DNA from 2 places in the Halobacillus shinanisalinarum genome. Region 1 is predicted to be linked to the other one. Evidence: riboswitches for the same ligand, from Rfam matches in the RefSeq annotation. Region 1 holds a riboswitch; the other holds the start of a gene.
The links. A riboswitch is a leader RNA that binds a small molecule or an ion and turns the genes downstream of it on or off. The one in region 1 is predicted to bind thiamine pyrophosphate.

Region 2: linked by a shared signal. The riboswitch ahead of thiW (energy coupling factor transporter S component ThiW) and the one ahead of MUO14_RS16800 (ABC transporter substrate-binding protein) in region 1 are both predicted to bind thiamine pyrophosphate.

What each region holds. Positions count from the first base shown of each region.
Region 1 covers NZ_CP095074.1:3,384,015-3,392,175, reverse strand. The annotation lists gene MUO14_RS16805 (3-oxoacyl-ACP reductase) at 296-1,057, opposite strand; gene MUO14_RS16800 (ABC transporter substrate-binding protein) at 1,047-1,967, opposite strand; TPP riboswitch at 2,097-2,202, opposite strand; gene MUO14_RS16795 (S8 family peptidase) at 2,693-4,147, opposite strand; gene ald (alanine dehydrogenase) at 4,662-5,795, opposite strand; gene MUO14_RS16785 (aldehyde dehydrogenase family protein) at 5,819-7,246, opposite strand; gene MUO14_RS16780 (aminotransferase family protein) at 7,285-8,161, opposite strand, start outside.
Region 2 covers NZ_CP095074.1:2,176,097-2,184,257, forward strand. The annotation lists gene MUO14_RS10725 (hypothetical protein) at 1-158, shown strand, start outside; gene MUO14_RS10730 (spore morphogenesis/germination protein YwcE) at 209-481, opposite strand; gene MUO14_RS10735 (alpha/beta fold hydrolase) at 791-1,597, shown strand; gene thiE (thiamine phosphate synthase) at 1,714-2,331, opposite strand; gene thiM (hydroxyethylthiazole kinase) at 2,328-3,104, opposite strand; gene thiD (bifunctional hydroxymethylpyrimidine kinase/phosphomethylpyrimidine kinase) at 3,095-3,907, opposite strand; gene tenA (thiaminase II) at 3,904-4,593, opposite strand; TPP riboswitch at 4,634-4,737, opposite strand; gene thiW (energy coupling factor transporter S component ThiW) at 4,743-5,237, opposite strand; TPP riboswitch at 5,330-5,441, opposite strand; gene MUO14_RS10765 (PucR family transcriptional regulator) at 5,498-7,183, opposite strand; gene MUO14_RS10770 (pyridoxal-phosphate dependent enzyme) at 7,202-7,987, opposite strand; gene MUO14_RS24580 (hypothetical protein) at 8,005-8,161, opposite strand, start outside.

The DNA.
Region 1 (8,161 bases):
AAAGTTCTTATCGTTTGGGAAGGGAAAAGATAAGCCTGTATGTGAGTCACCTTTCTACTGAGAGGTGCCTCTTTTCTTAAGAAAAATCAAATCATTGGAAGCTAATGACTGTAACAGATAGTTACATAATTACATGAAGATCGGGAGTTATATTTCTGAGATAGGTCGCTATATTTTTGAGACAGGACGTTATGTCACCTCGTGAGGCTGCTATTATAATAAAAACTAGCACTAGACCTGTCCACGATTCTTTATTGAGCTTGGCTGCAGACGCCATACCGTAGCTTTAAGATGATTAATCCATGACCAAGCCACCATCAACGACTAAGTTTTGCCCGGTAACGGCACGACTCCACGACGAAGCGAAAAATAATGTAGCATCAGCTAATTCTTCGGGGGTTGTCACCCGTTTTAGCGGTGTATTTTCACTAATCATATCGAACACTTCATCAGGAGTCGATGCACTTGCATCCGTTTTTTGCAATAACCCGCCCGAAACCATATTTACCGTAATACCGTGAGCTCCCATATCGCGAGCCATGTTTCTAGTAAAACCGAGTAATGCCGCCTTACTTGTATTATAATCATGATAAGGGACCACAGGGTTTTGAAATAGATTGGTACCGATGTTTATAATTCTTCCAAAGTTCAGCCCACGCATTCCTTCAGTAGCAGTTTGTGTTGTGTGTAACGCTGCTTTCACACTCCCCTCTAATTGGGTTTGATACTCTTCCCAGGTTACCGTTTCCGCGGTCTTCCTGTTCACGGCATCAAATTTAAAGTTAACAAGAGCATTATTAATCACAGTGGTAACGGCTTGGCCATAATGCCTTTCTGCTTGATCAAACATCGCTTGAACTTGATCTTTATCGAGGATATTTGCTTGAATAGCCCTAGCACGATCGCCAATACTTTCAACTACTTCCTGTGCTTTCCTTTCACTTTGATTGTAGTTAACGATAACTCTTGCTCCTTCTCGTCCGAAGGCTTTGGCTATTTCCGCTCCTAATCCTCGGCTTGCCCCAGTGACGAGTACAACTTGATCTTTAATTTCCATTGTCATTTCCTCCTTTATTATGCACGAATTCATTAGTCCAATATTCCTGAGGGTCTATTGAATAATCAGTCAGTTTTGTTTTATTCAGCCATTTTTGTAAATCGTCAAAATAAGCGACCGGCACTGAAAAATCTGTTGTGAAGTATGATAAAGTTGCGTCTAAAATAGCAGCTTCAATATGATCCTTCCGGTTTCCAGTAAATTGATAATAAACCACCTTTGCTTCCTCAGGTTTGTTTTCTATAAACTCAATGCTTCTCTTCAAAACTTCCAAGAACTTATCAATCCCTTGTCTGCGTTTGTCTAAAATTTCTCGTGAAGTAATTAAAATTAAATGCCCACCTGCAGGCAGTCCCCATTCTTTTAGTGAAAAGAATCTTGGTTCATATCCCCGTTCACTTGCTTCAATAACTTCATGATGCTGTTGTACAGAAAAAGCTATATCCGCTTCATCGTGAATTAAAGCATCTGTATGATAAAACCCCTTGTTAACTGGAGTTACGTCACTGACATTACAATGTGCTCCATCAGCCTCGATCAGTGCTTTCACAAAGGATAATCCTGTTGGTCCCGGAGCACTTGGATAGGTTAGTCTCTTCCCAAGCATATCTTTTGGTCTTGTGATTCCTTTATTTTCGAGTGACATGACTCCACTATCAGATTTTAAAAATCTTGAGAACCCAATGACGTCCTTTTGTTTTAGCCGATCCTGTACTAGGTGAAGAGGTTCTGTAACAGCCATGTCCATACGTCCTTTGTAAATTTCATCCATCGCATCAAAGTGTTCCACAGGTTCTATCATCTCCACATCCAGATCAGCTTCTTTAAACCACCCTTTTTCTACCCCAATCAAAAAGGGAAGGTGGTTCGGGTTTAGAAACCATTCCAGGCCAAATCTGAGTTTTTCCATATCATCATCCTCCCATTGAAAATATTTTCTAATGCTCCAGTCATTTCTGTTGTAAGAAACGTTTCCATAATAAAAAAACAGCACCACATGTAAGTGATCCTGTTATTCCCCATTAATCAACGATGATTAATGCTAACAACATCACTTCCCTTCGCTGGTATTAACCAGATCAGGTTCAGAGGGTCAAAGAAATATCATTTCTTTTCTCAGCCATATGGCTCCCCTAGTGAATAGCATTCTTATATTATTTTCTAGAGTTTAACACACAAAGTTAGCCTTGTCTTCTGACATTTAAAATTGGATATCCATTTGTCAGTTAGAGTTCAGAAATATACGTAAGTGGAATAATTTTTGCTTTTTAACGAATACTCTAAGTAAGAATTTAGATTGGAGGTTTTCATATGAAGAATGACTACAAGTTAGCAACTCTCTCAGAGACTGAACGACAAAAAATAGAAAACCTTGAAAAGGAATTTGGAAAAGTCCTAATCGCTTGGGAAGGAAAAAGATAAACCAACTTTCGTATCCCACAAGGCGGAACTTTGTCACCAGCTTCCTTTAGATTCAGGTCACCCTGACACCCTTGTTTTTGGCTAACGGCTACAACGACCCTCACCGCTCGGGACTTGAATCTTACACCCATGCCCGGCATACAAAATAAAACCGTCTCGGGCATATGCTCGAGACGGTTTTCATCCAAATAGACGATAAATATTTGTCGTCTATTATCTTAGAGACTTATGTTTCGGCCCCTTTTTAGTCTTACTGTCCGTCAATTCAAATGCACGATCTACGGCCGCATAAGCATTTACATAGCCGGTACCGACTTCCCATGCTTCATATCCTGGCATGTCCGTAGTAGTTTCTGTCAAGATTTCAAATACTTCGTCAGGGGACAGTGTCGGGTTGGCCTCAAGCATCAACATGACTATACCCGCAACGTGCGGGGTGGCCATGGAGGTTCCACTTAACGTAGTATAATACGGCAGAAAAGCTGTGGGTATATTTTCTGCATCGGTGGTCGTGTTAAGTACACCCACCGGTGACAGAGTTCTAGTTGACACGATATTTAAACCTGGTGCTGTTACGTCTGGCCGATTGAAATACGTATATGTTTCACCTTCGCTAGTAAACGTACCGCTTTCCCCTTTCACGCCACGAGAAGAAAAGTCAGCAAGTTCACTTTCAAAGGTGCCTGCTGCTACAGAAATCACCCATGGTGCAAGAGAATACGGGTTCATCGTATCTGCCTCAGGACCAGCATTACCGGCTGCAAACGTCACAACCATTCCCCGTTCATATGCCACTTTACTAGCAACATTGACGGGGCCATTCGGATCGAATTCACCTGATGAACCCCAAGAATTTGTAATGACGCGAATGTCAAATTCCGCCTGATGGGTTAAAGCGTAGTCAAATCCGCCAATAGCATCAAGAATAAAGAGAGCACCGCCGGAACCATAGCCGACTAAATCAGCACCTGGGGCAACACCTTCGTATTTTCCGTTAGACATTTGTCCTGTTCCACCCACAGTACCAGCAACATGAGTCCCATGACCGGAATTTGTATCCGTGTTGACAACGCCTTCTTGATACGTCACAGGGCCGATGTCGCTATAGGCGTGTAAGTTAATGGAGCTAAGTATATTTTCAACCAGATGGGAGCCATATTCTAAGTCTGCATGTGTGCCGTCGACCCCACTGTCATGTACAAGAACGGAGCCCCCTTCCCCGGTAACAGGAAGACCTTCGTTCCATTTTGTCATTTGGTCATCCATGCGAACCTGATCGACTCCTGTAAGTTCTGTAGCCTTCTCGTTGAAGTAAGTCAGCTTTCTGTTCAAGTAAAGAGAACGAACTTCTTCCGCTTGTGCTAGTTTATCAATCTGACTTTCTGTTGCTAAGACACCGGCAACCGGAAGGGCCTTCATGGTAACCCCTTCCGTCAATCCAATCTTTTCGAGGATAGCAACATCTTGAGTAGTTGGGGCTCCTTCACCTTCAAAAGTGACCACCACTTCAAACGGTCCTGCCTCCGTTTCTAATGCTTTATTTAGATGGGGGTCGATAGAAACGTTTATACCTGTTTCAGCATTCACACCTATTCCACCTGGAAAAAGCGAAACAAGTAAGGACAAGATTGCAGCCAATGATAAAACAATACTTGCTCTTTTCTTCATGTTTGTGTGTCTCCTCCTTTTTATTGATCTTCTAAAATCCTTTTCTGAACTAGAATAACACAAAATTTAAAATTTTCAGTATATAAAGTTTAAAAAACCCCTTAAGAACTAGCATTTGCTAGTTTATGGTTAAAGTAAAGGACCTAAATTTTATTTCAATTTAAAACGAACGGGTGTCGGATAGTGAACTATAAAAAACGGCTTGAGAACTCAAGCCGCTTTAAAAGAAATTCTATTGACAATTATTTGCTGCAAATCACCATTTGGCAAACCTCTAACTATCAAACATTTCCTGGACGTACAATTTCTTATCTAAAGTGAATGTGAGGTCTATACAACCTTTGGGGAAATGGAATGGACATCAGACCCTTGATTATCAGCGTGAACTGTTCGCTGAGTACTTGCGTGAGAAGCAAACGGGAACCGATTGTTCTAGGTGAAACGTTTGATGAGAAAGAAACACCCCCTTAATTCTATTGACAGAAATAAGGAAGTGCTTATCCATTTTATCATGTTAATTTAGAGCTTTAACCTTCGCCAACGCTTCCTTTGGTAGCACATATTCGTAGCCAAGATCATCAGCTACCGCTTTGTATGTAACCACCCCACTTGCTGTATTTAATCCTAATTCTAATGCTTGATTATCAGCAATGGCTCCGTTAACGCCTTTATTGGCAATTTGTAATGCGTAGGGCACTGTCACATTTGTAAGGCCACTCGTAGCTGTCCGTGGTACAGCACCTGGCATATTAGCTACGGCATAATGGACGACGTCATGCTTCGTATAAGTCGGGCTGTCATGTGTCGTTATTTGATCAGCTGTCTCAATAATACCACCCTGGTCAATGGCAACATCTACAACAACAGAACCTGGATTCATGGATGTGATCATTTCTTCCGTTACAAGCTTTGGCGCCTTGGAACCCGGTATGAGCACGGCTCCGATGACTAAATCGGATTCGGCCACGGCTTCAGCAATATTTAGTGGATTGGACATGAGTGTTTGGATCTGATCACCAAAGATATCATCAAGTTCGCGTAAACGTTCCGGACTTAAATCGATAATGGTTACTTCAGCACCTAGACCCATCGCGATCTTAGCCGCATTCGTTCCTACTACTCCACCGCCAATAACGGTTACCTTTCCACGTCTAACACCAGGTACACCCGATAGAAGAACGCCTCTTCCCCCTTTTGATTTCTCAAGGAACTGAGCTCCAATTTGTGCTGACATCCGTCCGGCTACTTCACTCATTGGTGTTAATAATGGTAGGGCTCTTCCCACTTGCACCGTTTCATAGGCAATGGCCGTTACCTCTTTTTCTACAAGTGCTTTTGTCAGTTCCGGTTCAGCAGCTAAATGTAAGTAAGTGAACAAGATCAATCCTTTTCGGAAAAAGTTATATTCACTAGGAAGCGGTTCTTTTACTTTCATAACCATCTCTGCATAAGCCCAAACTTTTGCTACATCTACCTCAATCATGACCCCTACTTCTCGATAGGAATCATCCTCAAATCCGCTTCCGAGTCCTGCTTCCGTCTCCATAATCACCTGGTGCCCTGCCTTTATAAGACTCATAGCCCCAGCCGGTGTTAGTGCCACGCGGTTTTCGTTATTTTTAATCTCTTTTGGAATTCCAATGATCATTTGAATGTCCTCCCTTATTTAAATTAATTGTTGTTAAAGATTACTAGTTTTAGTTCCGTCATTTCTTCCATTGCATATTTGATTCCTTCTCGTCCAACTCCACTTTCCTTTACGCCGCCATACGGCATATGATCAACACGGAATGTTGGAATGTCATTAACTAATACACCACCGACATGCAGCTTTTTCGTCGCACGCATGGCTGTATGAATATTTTCCGTATAGATCCCTGCCTGAAGTCCATAGCGGGAGTCATTGACTGCCTCAATCGCTTCCTCAACAGAGTCGACTTTGTTTATTAAAACGATTGGGGCAAAAACTTCCTGACAAGAAACCTTTGAGGAGGCATCTACCTCGAGAAGAACGGTTGGCTGTACTATATTCCCTTCGCTCGTTCCCCCTGTAGCTGCTTTCGCTCCGTTCCGTTTGGCCTCGTCGATCCACTCAAGTGTGCGTTCTACATCCTGTGGGCTGATTAACGCCGAAACATCTGTAGCTGGATCGAACGGATCGCCAACGTTTAGTTTATTCGTCGCTGCAACAAATTTATCTACGAAGCGATCATAGTTATCTTTATGAACATAAATCCGTTGCAGGGAAATACAGACTTGTCCTTGAAACCCAAATGCTCCCGTCACACAGCGAGGAACTATTTTTTCAACATCAACATTTTTATCCACGATTACAGCGGCATTGGATCCTAACTCAAGCGTAACGGGCTTGAGTCTTGCCTTATTACGAATACCAATGCCTACTTCCGGACTGCCGGTAAAAGAGATTTTCTTTACTCTCTCATCTGTGACAATCTTCTCTCCGACGACAGAGCCACTCCCAGTTACTACATTAAAAGCACCCGACGGCATCCCTGCTTCATGCAGGAGCTCGGCAAGAAAATAGGCAGAAAGCGGCGTTTGCCCCGCTGGCTTTAGAACGATAGCATTTCCGGAAGCGATCGCCGGGCCAACTTTATGGGCAACTAAGTTCATAGGGAAGTTAAAAGGCGTAATGGCTCCTACCACCCCAAGTGGTTCTCTTACGGTGTAAGCTACTCTCCCTTCCCCGCCAGGAGCTGCGTCCATTGGGATGGTTTCTCCGTTGAGCCTTTTGGCTTCCTCAGCGGAGAACTTATACGTCTGAATCGTTCTGGTTACTTCTCCTTCCGCCGTTTTGACCGGCTTGGCTGCTTCCTCAGCAATGATGTTGGCTGCTTCATCAAAGCGTTGTTCCAATAAGTCAGCAAGATTTTCGAGAATCTGTGCACGTTGGTGGCTTGGCATTTCAAGCATCGTTTGTCTAGTCTGATCAGCAGCCTCTATCGCCAAATCCACCTCTTCTGCTGTTGCTGAGGGGATCTCTGCAATCAACTCTCCACTATAAGGGGAAAAAAGTGATGTATAATGCTTTGCATCGTGCCATTCTCCATTAATAAACAATTGCTTTTTCGTCGTCATTTTCAAACCTCCCTATTATTCATCGTGTAACATTTTTCTTATAAATTATGTTCAATTGCATGAATTGCATCATGAAGAATCTCTATCATTTGTTCTACCTCTTGTTTGTTAATCGTTAGCGGTGGTGCAAATACGAGTGTATCTTGATTATCGAAGACGACAGACCTGCAAATAAGTCCCCGGCTTGCCGCTTCATTTACAATCGCAGGAGCTAGAGGTTCTTTTCCTTGTGATAGAATTTCAACAGCTCCCATCAAGCCTAATCCTCGAACTTCACCGACAAGGTCCCTTTCCCCTTGTATCCATTGAAAGCCTTTCAGCATTTCCTCGCCCATGTTTCGGGCATTCTCCACCAAGTTTTCATTTTCGATGATTTCAATATTACGCAAAGCCACGGCACAAGCCATTGGATGGCCGCTATAGGTATAGCCATGCAGGAGTGTCCCATTTGATCGTTCCATGAAGTCTTTATGAATAGACTCGGAAAGAACGACCCCGCCGAGCTGTGCATATCCACTTGTGATCCCCTTTGCCAAACACATCATATCTGGAGTAACACCATAATGCTCCATTCCAAATGCCTTTCCCGTTCTACCGAAACCTGTGATGACCTCATCTGTAATCAACAAAATATTGTAATGATTACATAACTCTCTTACTTCCTTAAAGTAATCCTCAGACACGATATGAACACCACCAGCCCCTTGAACCGGCTCGGCAATAAAGGCGGCAATGGTTTCCGGACCCTCAGCTTCAATCGTTTCACGTAAAGCTTGAGCAGATAAATGTTCCGTATAATAGAAATCCGGTGCTAACGAATTAGTAAAGTCTCTAAATGGTTTTAGCCCAGTGGCACTCGTCGCTCCCATCGCTACCCCATGATACGATTTTTCACACGAGATAATTTTCTTCTTT
Region 2 (8,161 bases), 1.2 Mb from region 1:
ATATAATTAGCTTTGTTCTTTGCGTCATATTGGCATCTTTTACACTTTGGGGAGCACTTTATTCGGATTATACGTTTAAGACTCTGCTATTCGTCATATCAGTCATTGCTTTTTTACAAGCATTGCTACAATTATTTTATACTCAAGCTCGGCAATAGAGCACAGAAAAAGCCTCCTTTCCTGAATTGTGAAAGGAGGCTTTTATTTTTTACTGATAACTCTCTTGATATTTTGCCTGTGAATTGGCAACGTGTATGATGAACATGACCCAAGCTACTTCTGCAACAACGAGGCTAAGGTAGAACATGACCCATGTGATCGAGAAAGCGGTCGGGGCTACCATGAACATCGCCTCAAAGAAGTAAAGCCACATTCCCACAAGCAAAATCGTTTGAGCAATAGCAAGCTTCGTCTTTTTCAAATGAATAAACACAAATGGGGCAACCGTTGCAATTAACAGAAACATTAGCACAATACCCATTGAATCCAACTCCTTATTTAAATGTTCCCTTGTAAGCGTATTCTCATTATAATCATTGTAACAGAATATCCTCATAAATGACACATAAACTTCACAATTTGTTCTTGAATTTTTAGAAGTTAGTATTTTGATAAGAAATGAAGCATAGGAATCCTTTAAATTAAATGATTTTAAATGACCTTTTATTAATTAGAAAGTCTCTAGGAGGAACGAATTAAATAAGTTTCCGGCGATTCCAGTGCTCTAGAAGATAATACTTTTAATTGCAACATAATAATAAGTAAGTAAGTAAACGGGGAGGAATTTGTAATGTCATCTATACGTCTTGACGATGGTGTAGAACTGTATTATGAGGATATTGGTGAAGGCAAGCCGATTTTATTCCTTCATGGAGTTTGGATGAGCAGTCGCTTTTTTCAAAAACAAACTAACTACTTTCGTAAGGGTTATCGGATGATAACTTTAGACTTGCGTGGCCATGGACAGTCCTCACATGTGGATTCTGGCCATACAGTGGCTAATTACGCTCGGGATGTAAAGCAATTTGTTGATAAGCTGAAGCTGAAGAATATAACTCTTTTAGGATGGTCGATGGGCGCCTTTGTCATTTGGGAATATCTTCATCAATTTGGACAAAATAATATTAAGGCGACAGTTATCGTTGATGAATTAGCTTCTGATTTTAAATGGAATGACTTCAAGATTGGTGCCTTTGATCTTCCTGCGTTAACTGGCATGATGCGTGATATCCAAACAGACCAAAAAGAATTATTATCTGGGTTTATCCCCTTAATGTTTAAGGAAAATGTACCTAAACAAGAGATGGAGTGGATGCTTGAGGAAACGATGCGGCTTCCTGCTTCGATTGCAAGTGCGATTCTGTTTGACCAATCAATCATTGACTGCCGTCCATACCTACCATCGATTACGATACCTACTTTACTTTGCTTCGGTAAGACAGAAAAACTTATTCCTGTCGCTGCAGGTGAACATTTGCACAAAGAAATCACTAATTCCCGCCTAGAACTCTTTGAAAATAGCTGCCATTGTCCTTTTTTAGAAGAACCCGAGCGGTTTAACAATGTAGTCGATTCGTTCATTAGAACCCTTGACTGAAAAAGTCGCCCCATGAACAGACTAGAAATAACTAGTAGAGAGCCAGGGGCAAGTCTTTGCTCCTGGCTTACTCTTCATTTATCGGCACTAGCCACCGATAACACGGCGGCCAGCTCCTAGAGTCTCTCCACCACACGGCTCACATCATCAGCTTGGGTCACCGCCGAAATAACAGACACCCCATCGGCACCCGCTTCCAACACAGATCGAGAATTCTGAGCCGTAATCCCGCCAATTCCAACGAGGGGCATATTTGGATACATCGCTCTCACCTTCGTAATCCATTCCGTACCAACAGGCGCCTTAGCATCTATCTTCGTCGAAGTCCCAAACACAGGACCCGCACCCAAATAATCCACTACATCTATAGCACTTTTCCTAACCTCGGCTTCACTAGAAACCGATAAACCTATAATTTTCTCAGGAAAAGTCGAACGCAATTGCTCAACGTCTACATCATTCTGCCCAACATGAATACCATCCGCTTCCAATGGTTCCACCAAAACGCTGTCATCATTTACAATAAACATCACATGATGCTTCCGGCAAAGCTGGCGAAGCTTCAAGCCAAGTTCAAGCTTTTCCTCTGTCTCAAGAGCATTCGGCCCTTTTTCACGAAACTGAAAGGCTGTAATCCCACCAGCGATCGCTTCCTCTAGAATGACCACAGGATCACGCTGGCAATTTTGACTGCCCATGATAAGATATTTTCTTAGTCTTTGCTGTAGATTCATGAGGAAGAATCCTCTAGTTGCGATAGATTCATGGTCAGCGCATCGATAAAATGAGCAGCAAACGTTCCCGGTCCATTCACGCCAGGCTGAGAAGCAGCCTTCTCTGCTGCTAATCCGTAAAATTTCACCGCTGTATAAGCCTGTTTCAGAGGTGTACCTGTCGTTGATAAGCAAGCTGTAACAATTGATCCGAGCAAACAGCCTGCTCCAGTCACTTGCGAAAGCCAGGCATGCCCCGTTTGATTGCTAATCATCTCTTCCCCGTCTGAAATCACATCCACTTTACCTGTCACAATAGCTATCGTGTCAAATTTATCAGCAACTTTTCGAGCGATCTCATCGGCATTGTCTGAATCGACAGAATCGACACCTTTTGTTTCTAAAGGCATCCCAACGAGATGAGCTAACTCGCCTGCATTTCCTTTAATGGCTGTAGGCTGCACTTCTGCTGCGATTCGCTGAAAAGCTTCCGTACGAAACGTTGTTGCCGCCACACCAACCGGGTCAATCACGACAGGAATCCCTTTCTCATTCGCGGCTTTTCCAGCTAAAATCATTGCTTGAACCTGACCCTCTGTTAACGTACCCATATTGATCAATACACCATCAGATACATTCGCAATATCAGCTGCATCTTCCTTAGCCATCGCCATAATTGGTGAACCACCAAAGGCCAATAATCCATTGGCACTAAAGTTCATGACAACTTGGTTCGTTAAGTTATGAATTAGCGGCTGTTTCTCCCTTACTTCGGAAACAATATCTAAAGCCATTTGTTAAAAACCTCCTCGCGTGTAGCAAAGTGATTCGTCGGCCCGCTTCCATTACCTAGATCAAAGGAATGGCGAATCGCTTCCGTAACAAAATGCTTCGCTTGCTCGACAGCTTCTACCATAGGCGCTCCTTGACTTAAATAAGCCGTTATCGCTGCTGAATACGTACAGCCTGTTCCGTGGGTATTTTTCGTTTCAATTCGTTCACTTGTAAAGGTATGAATCCCAGATCCATCATATAAAAAGTCAACCGCTTCTCCTTTTATATGACCACCTTTTACTAAGGCTGCACCAGCACCAAATCTAGTAACCATTTGCTGTGCCGCTTCCTTCATGTCCTCACCGCTCTCAATTGTTCCCCCTAAAATATCCTCTGCTTCAGGGATATTAGGTGTGACAATCGAAGTTAGCGGCAGTAGATTCTCTCGAAGCCATACACGCGACTCCTCATCAATCAGAGGGTCACCGCTTTGGGCAACCATGACAGGGTCCATCACATAAGGTGCAGACAAGTTCGGAACCCACTCGGCAATCGCCTTCATCATACTAACATTTGAGATCATCCCTGTTTTGAAAGCATGTACAGGCATGTCAGAATAAATCGCCTCAAGCTGATCTTTCAGCATCTCAATGGGAAGATGATGAACGCCACTCACGCCTGTTGTATTTTGAGCTACAACCGATGTGATCACACTCATCCCGTAGCTTTTTAGTTCTTGAAATGTCTTTAAATCGGCTTGAATGCCGGCACCACCGCTCGGGTCAGTGCCGGCAATCGTTAACGCACAAGAAACTTGCTTCATTTCGAACTCACCGCCTCCCCTGTCGGCCATTCTTCACAAGTGTACGCCATTTCCCAGAAATTCAATTCAAGTTGACAACTCTTTCGAAAGGCATCTCTCATTCTACGCAACTCAACCTCTGATGCTTCTTCGGCGAGCTCATCAAGGCGATCACACATGGCCATTGATAGCGTATCAAAATCCTCATTCGCGTAGAACTCTATCCAAGGATAGAACGTGTGATTCGGTGTCGGCTGGTACTTTTTCATCAAGTGATTGCCGATTTCAACGTATGTCCAAGGGCATGGGAGTAATGCTGCCAGGATCTCACCAAGTCCGCCCATTTGCGCATGATACATCATGTGTTTAACGTAGTGGTCGGCTGTCGGCGGTAATGGGTAGCCTTGTAGTTCGTCATAACCTATCCCAACGACATCACAGAAGTTGTGGTGTGGATGTGTTTCACTGTTTAAAACAAATCCTACTTGCTCACTGAAATAACCCATGTCACGGCGTTCGGTTGACTTTGATATCGCGACACCATACACGTGCATAAAAGCGTTTAAGTATTCGTAATCCGCTTTAATATAGTGGGCTAGAGCTTGTTCTGGAACCTCACCCTTGCCGATCCCATCAACAAAAGGATGGTTAAAAATCGCTTCAAATAGTTCGTTATTTTCTTTTCTTAATGTTTCGGTAAATGTCATAAATTTTGCCTCCTTATTTTTAAGAAGGAAGCTACTAAGAGTTTTTGTGAGGCTACTTCCCTTTCGCTGGTATTACCCAGATCAGGTTCCAAGGGACTAAGGAAGAATCCTTATCTCAGCGCACTCGCGCCCCTAGTAGTTTCCGAAAGTTATAGATTTGGTTGTGGGATAGCGTTCGATTGACGCATTTTTGATACGACAAATCCGCCGATCAATGCGCCAGTTGTACTGCTGATAAGAAACGAGGGCAAAAAGGCTAGTGCTCCCACCGAACTGCCCATTAGTATGTTGGCATACGGCACGGAAAACATAGCACCTATCATGCCAGTACCAATCACTTCCCCAGCCGCTGCGGTCCAGGGCTTTTTAGACCATTTGTAAAAGTAACCTGCGAGCAAGGCCCCTATCATACCTCCCGGAAACGCAAGCAATGTTCCGAGTCCGAGTAGATTACGAAGCAGGCCGATCGTAAAAGCGATTCCGACTGCTGGGATCGGCCCAAGCGTGATGGCTGCCATCACATTGACGGCATGCTGCACAGGATAGGCTTTAGCAATACCAGCTGGAAACCAAAGCAACTGGGACCCAAGCGTTCCAATTGCTACAAATACCGCCATCGTCGTTAAGAGACGGGTTCGATTCACATTTTCTCCTCCTTTCATTAAGGGAGTGGATTGAACACTAAAAAAGCCAGATCCTAGAGTGGACCTGGCTTCGAGTGGATAAAGTCATAAGACATTTCGTCTGACTACTTCCCTCCGCTGGTGTTAACCAGATCAGGTTCATAAGAGTCGGAAAGCCTACTTGCTTTCCTCTCAGCCCACATTCGGGCCCCCCTAGTAGTTTTACTTCCTATTCGCTTGGTTGCTTTCATCATAACAAAGCATTTTACGTTTGTCACCGTTTACTCTTCTACTTTTTTTAGCATCCATAACCTGACACTAAGCTCAAGCAAAAACAAGTCATCCGAATTTAACAGTGATAATCCTGTTAATTGCTCAATGTTACGCAGTCTGTGGAGTAAAGATTGACGATGCAAAGTCAAGGCCCTCGCTGTTTGACTCACGTTACTGTTATATTTGTTATAAACGATAAACGTCTGAATGAGATCGGTCTGCCGCTTCTGGTCATATTCTATTAAAGGCTGCAGCGTATCTTTTACAATGCTTTCTATTTCTTTTTCATGGGATAGGGCCATGAGAAGTCTGTTCATTCGGGTATCACTAAAAAAGGTACGGTTTCCTTCCTCATGCTGTTGCTTTCCAATATTTAAAGCGGTTACGGCCTCTTCATAGCTTTGGTGGAAGGAAAGAAACCCTTTATTGTGAAAGGATATTCCCCAGGAAATATTTATTCCTGCAAGCAACTCATTTAATCGTCGTTCGATAAGGTCTAGAAATTGATTACTTGTTTCCACATAAGGATGGCTATCTGCCTCCAAGTAGACAATTACTTCTCCATCCTCAAATGTCGTCATCGTTCGCCTTTTCAAGACCTCGCCAGCATGGGTGACCTCTTTTTGAATATAATAATTGCGACTGTGCATTGAAGAGGATAGTACTGAATGATCTGTTGATCCAATAAGGTTATCTACCTTTTTCTTGAAGCGGATAGAACCGACAAGACAAATGTATGGAAGAGTCAAATCATAGCCTAGCAATTGAGCTTTTGACAATATTTGTTTATCTAAGTTTATATCATTCTTGGCTAGATCCAATAAGAAATGATCTCTAAGCCGGATTTCTGTCATTTCAATGGCATCTTCTTTTACAAAATATAGAGCACTAGCTGTTAGCGCATGTTCCAGAATGTTTAGGACAGGCCATGTTAATTCTGCATCGTCTTTTGGCTGAAAGAGAAGGTAGCCTTGTTTTTTATGATTAGACAGGATAGTAAGTTGATAGCAGTATTGCTCACCGATCTTATATTCTTCAATGTAATGATAAAGAGGGTGGTCACGAAACGGTGTTCCCTCAGCCGGAATGAGTTCGTAATCCCCTTCAACTACTCCGTTCAAGACATCGATTATTCTCTGATCAAAATCATAATTAGCACGCAAAATTTTATTGTGGTCACTGATCGCGACAGGAATCCTCGAATGGTGATAAAGAATGGTCATGATCTCTTGCAAGCCTTTTCCATTTAGCACACAATTAATCAATTCTTGTCTGATTCCTTCGGCTTGCTTTTGTTCAGCTTCCTTCTCTTTGCTAATTTCAATTAATACATCCTGCAAAATATCTCCGAAGCGGACGTCCCATGGAATTTCGATGATGATAAAATCCTGGTCGAAAGCAAGCTGTTGAATGCGATCAGGAATCTTAAAAATGTGCCGTCCTGTAGCAAAGGCGAGTACAGACGCGCCCGATTGCATAACATCCTTTACATAGGTTTCTAAACAATTAGGGTCGTCGCCACAACCAATTCCTGTACTAAGTACAAATTCGTTTTTTCGAACAAAATTCTCTACCGGTGTTTCAATGACGGAGATCCACTCCACATGATTAGTTTCTACATGCTCTTGCCCTACATGGACTTTCGCCGACTTCATTACAGGTAATTGTAAGATATCCTTCACAGTTATTCCCATCCATCACACCCCGCAAGCTTATCTAGTTTTAATCAACTCACGCACCGTTTCATGGTCGACATTATTACCACTGACAATCACCACAACCGTACGCCCATCTCCACTCTCTTCTAATAGCAGCTGGCCGATTCCTGCACCTGCAGCTCCCTCTATCACCATTTTATGATGCTCCATCATAAACAATACCCCTTCTGAAATTGCCTTTTCAGAGAGCAGAAGGCTTTCATCCATATATTCCTGGGTTAATGAAAAGGTGTATTCGTTATGCGGCCCAATCCCACCTAACAAACTGTCTGCCAGCGTAGAGGACTCAGCCATTTTTACGGGGTGTCCTTGTTTAAGACTTTCATGCATCACAGCAGATTTCTCCATCGTAACACCAGTGACACGAATAGAAGACTCGATGGATTTCAACGTATAAGCAATCCCAGAGAGCAAGCCTCCACCTGAGAGCGGAACAATCACTTCGTCTATATTAGGACATTGTTCCATAACTTCAAGTCCAATCGTTCCCTGCCCTGCAATGATATCAAGGTCATCGAAGGGTTTTATCACAGAAACACCTTGTTCCCTTTCCAGCTGATAGCAATAGTCCTCGGCGTCATCCTGATTGTCTCCAACGACAATCACTTCTGCTCCAAGCTGCTTCAGCCTATTCACTTTTCCCTTAGGAACACGCGATGAGATGCATACGATTGAACGAACACCAAGCTGTTTTGCCACATAGGCAACAGCAATTCCATGATTCCCTGTCGAAAATGTCGCCACGCCTTTTTGCTGTTCTTTTAAAGAAAGAGAAAGGATTTTGTTGGCTGCTCCTCTTAGTTTAAAAGCCCCGTAGGCTGCTCGTTTTCAAGCTTTAGATATACATGATCTCCTGTGTGCTTCGACAATGGTTCAGAGTAAATGAGCCGTGTTTGGGCAGCAATACCAGTGATGCGCTGCTTTGCCTTCCAGATGCTCCTCAAGGATAGCTCT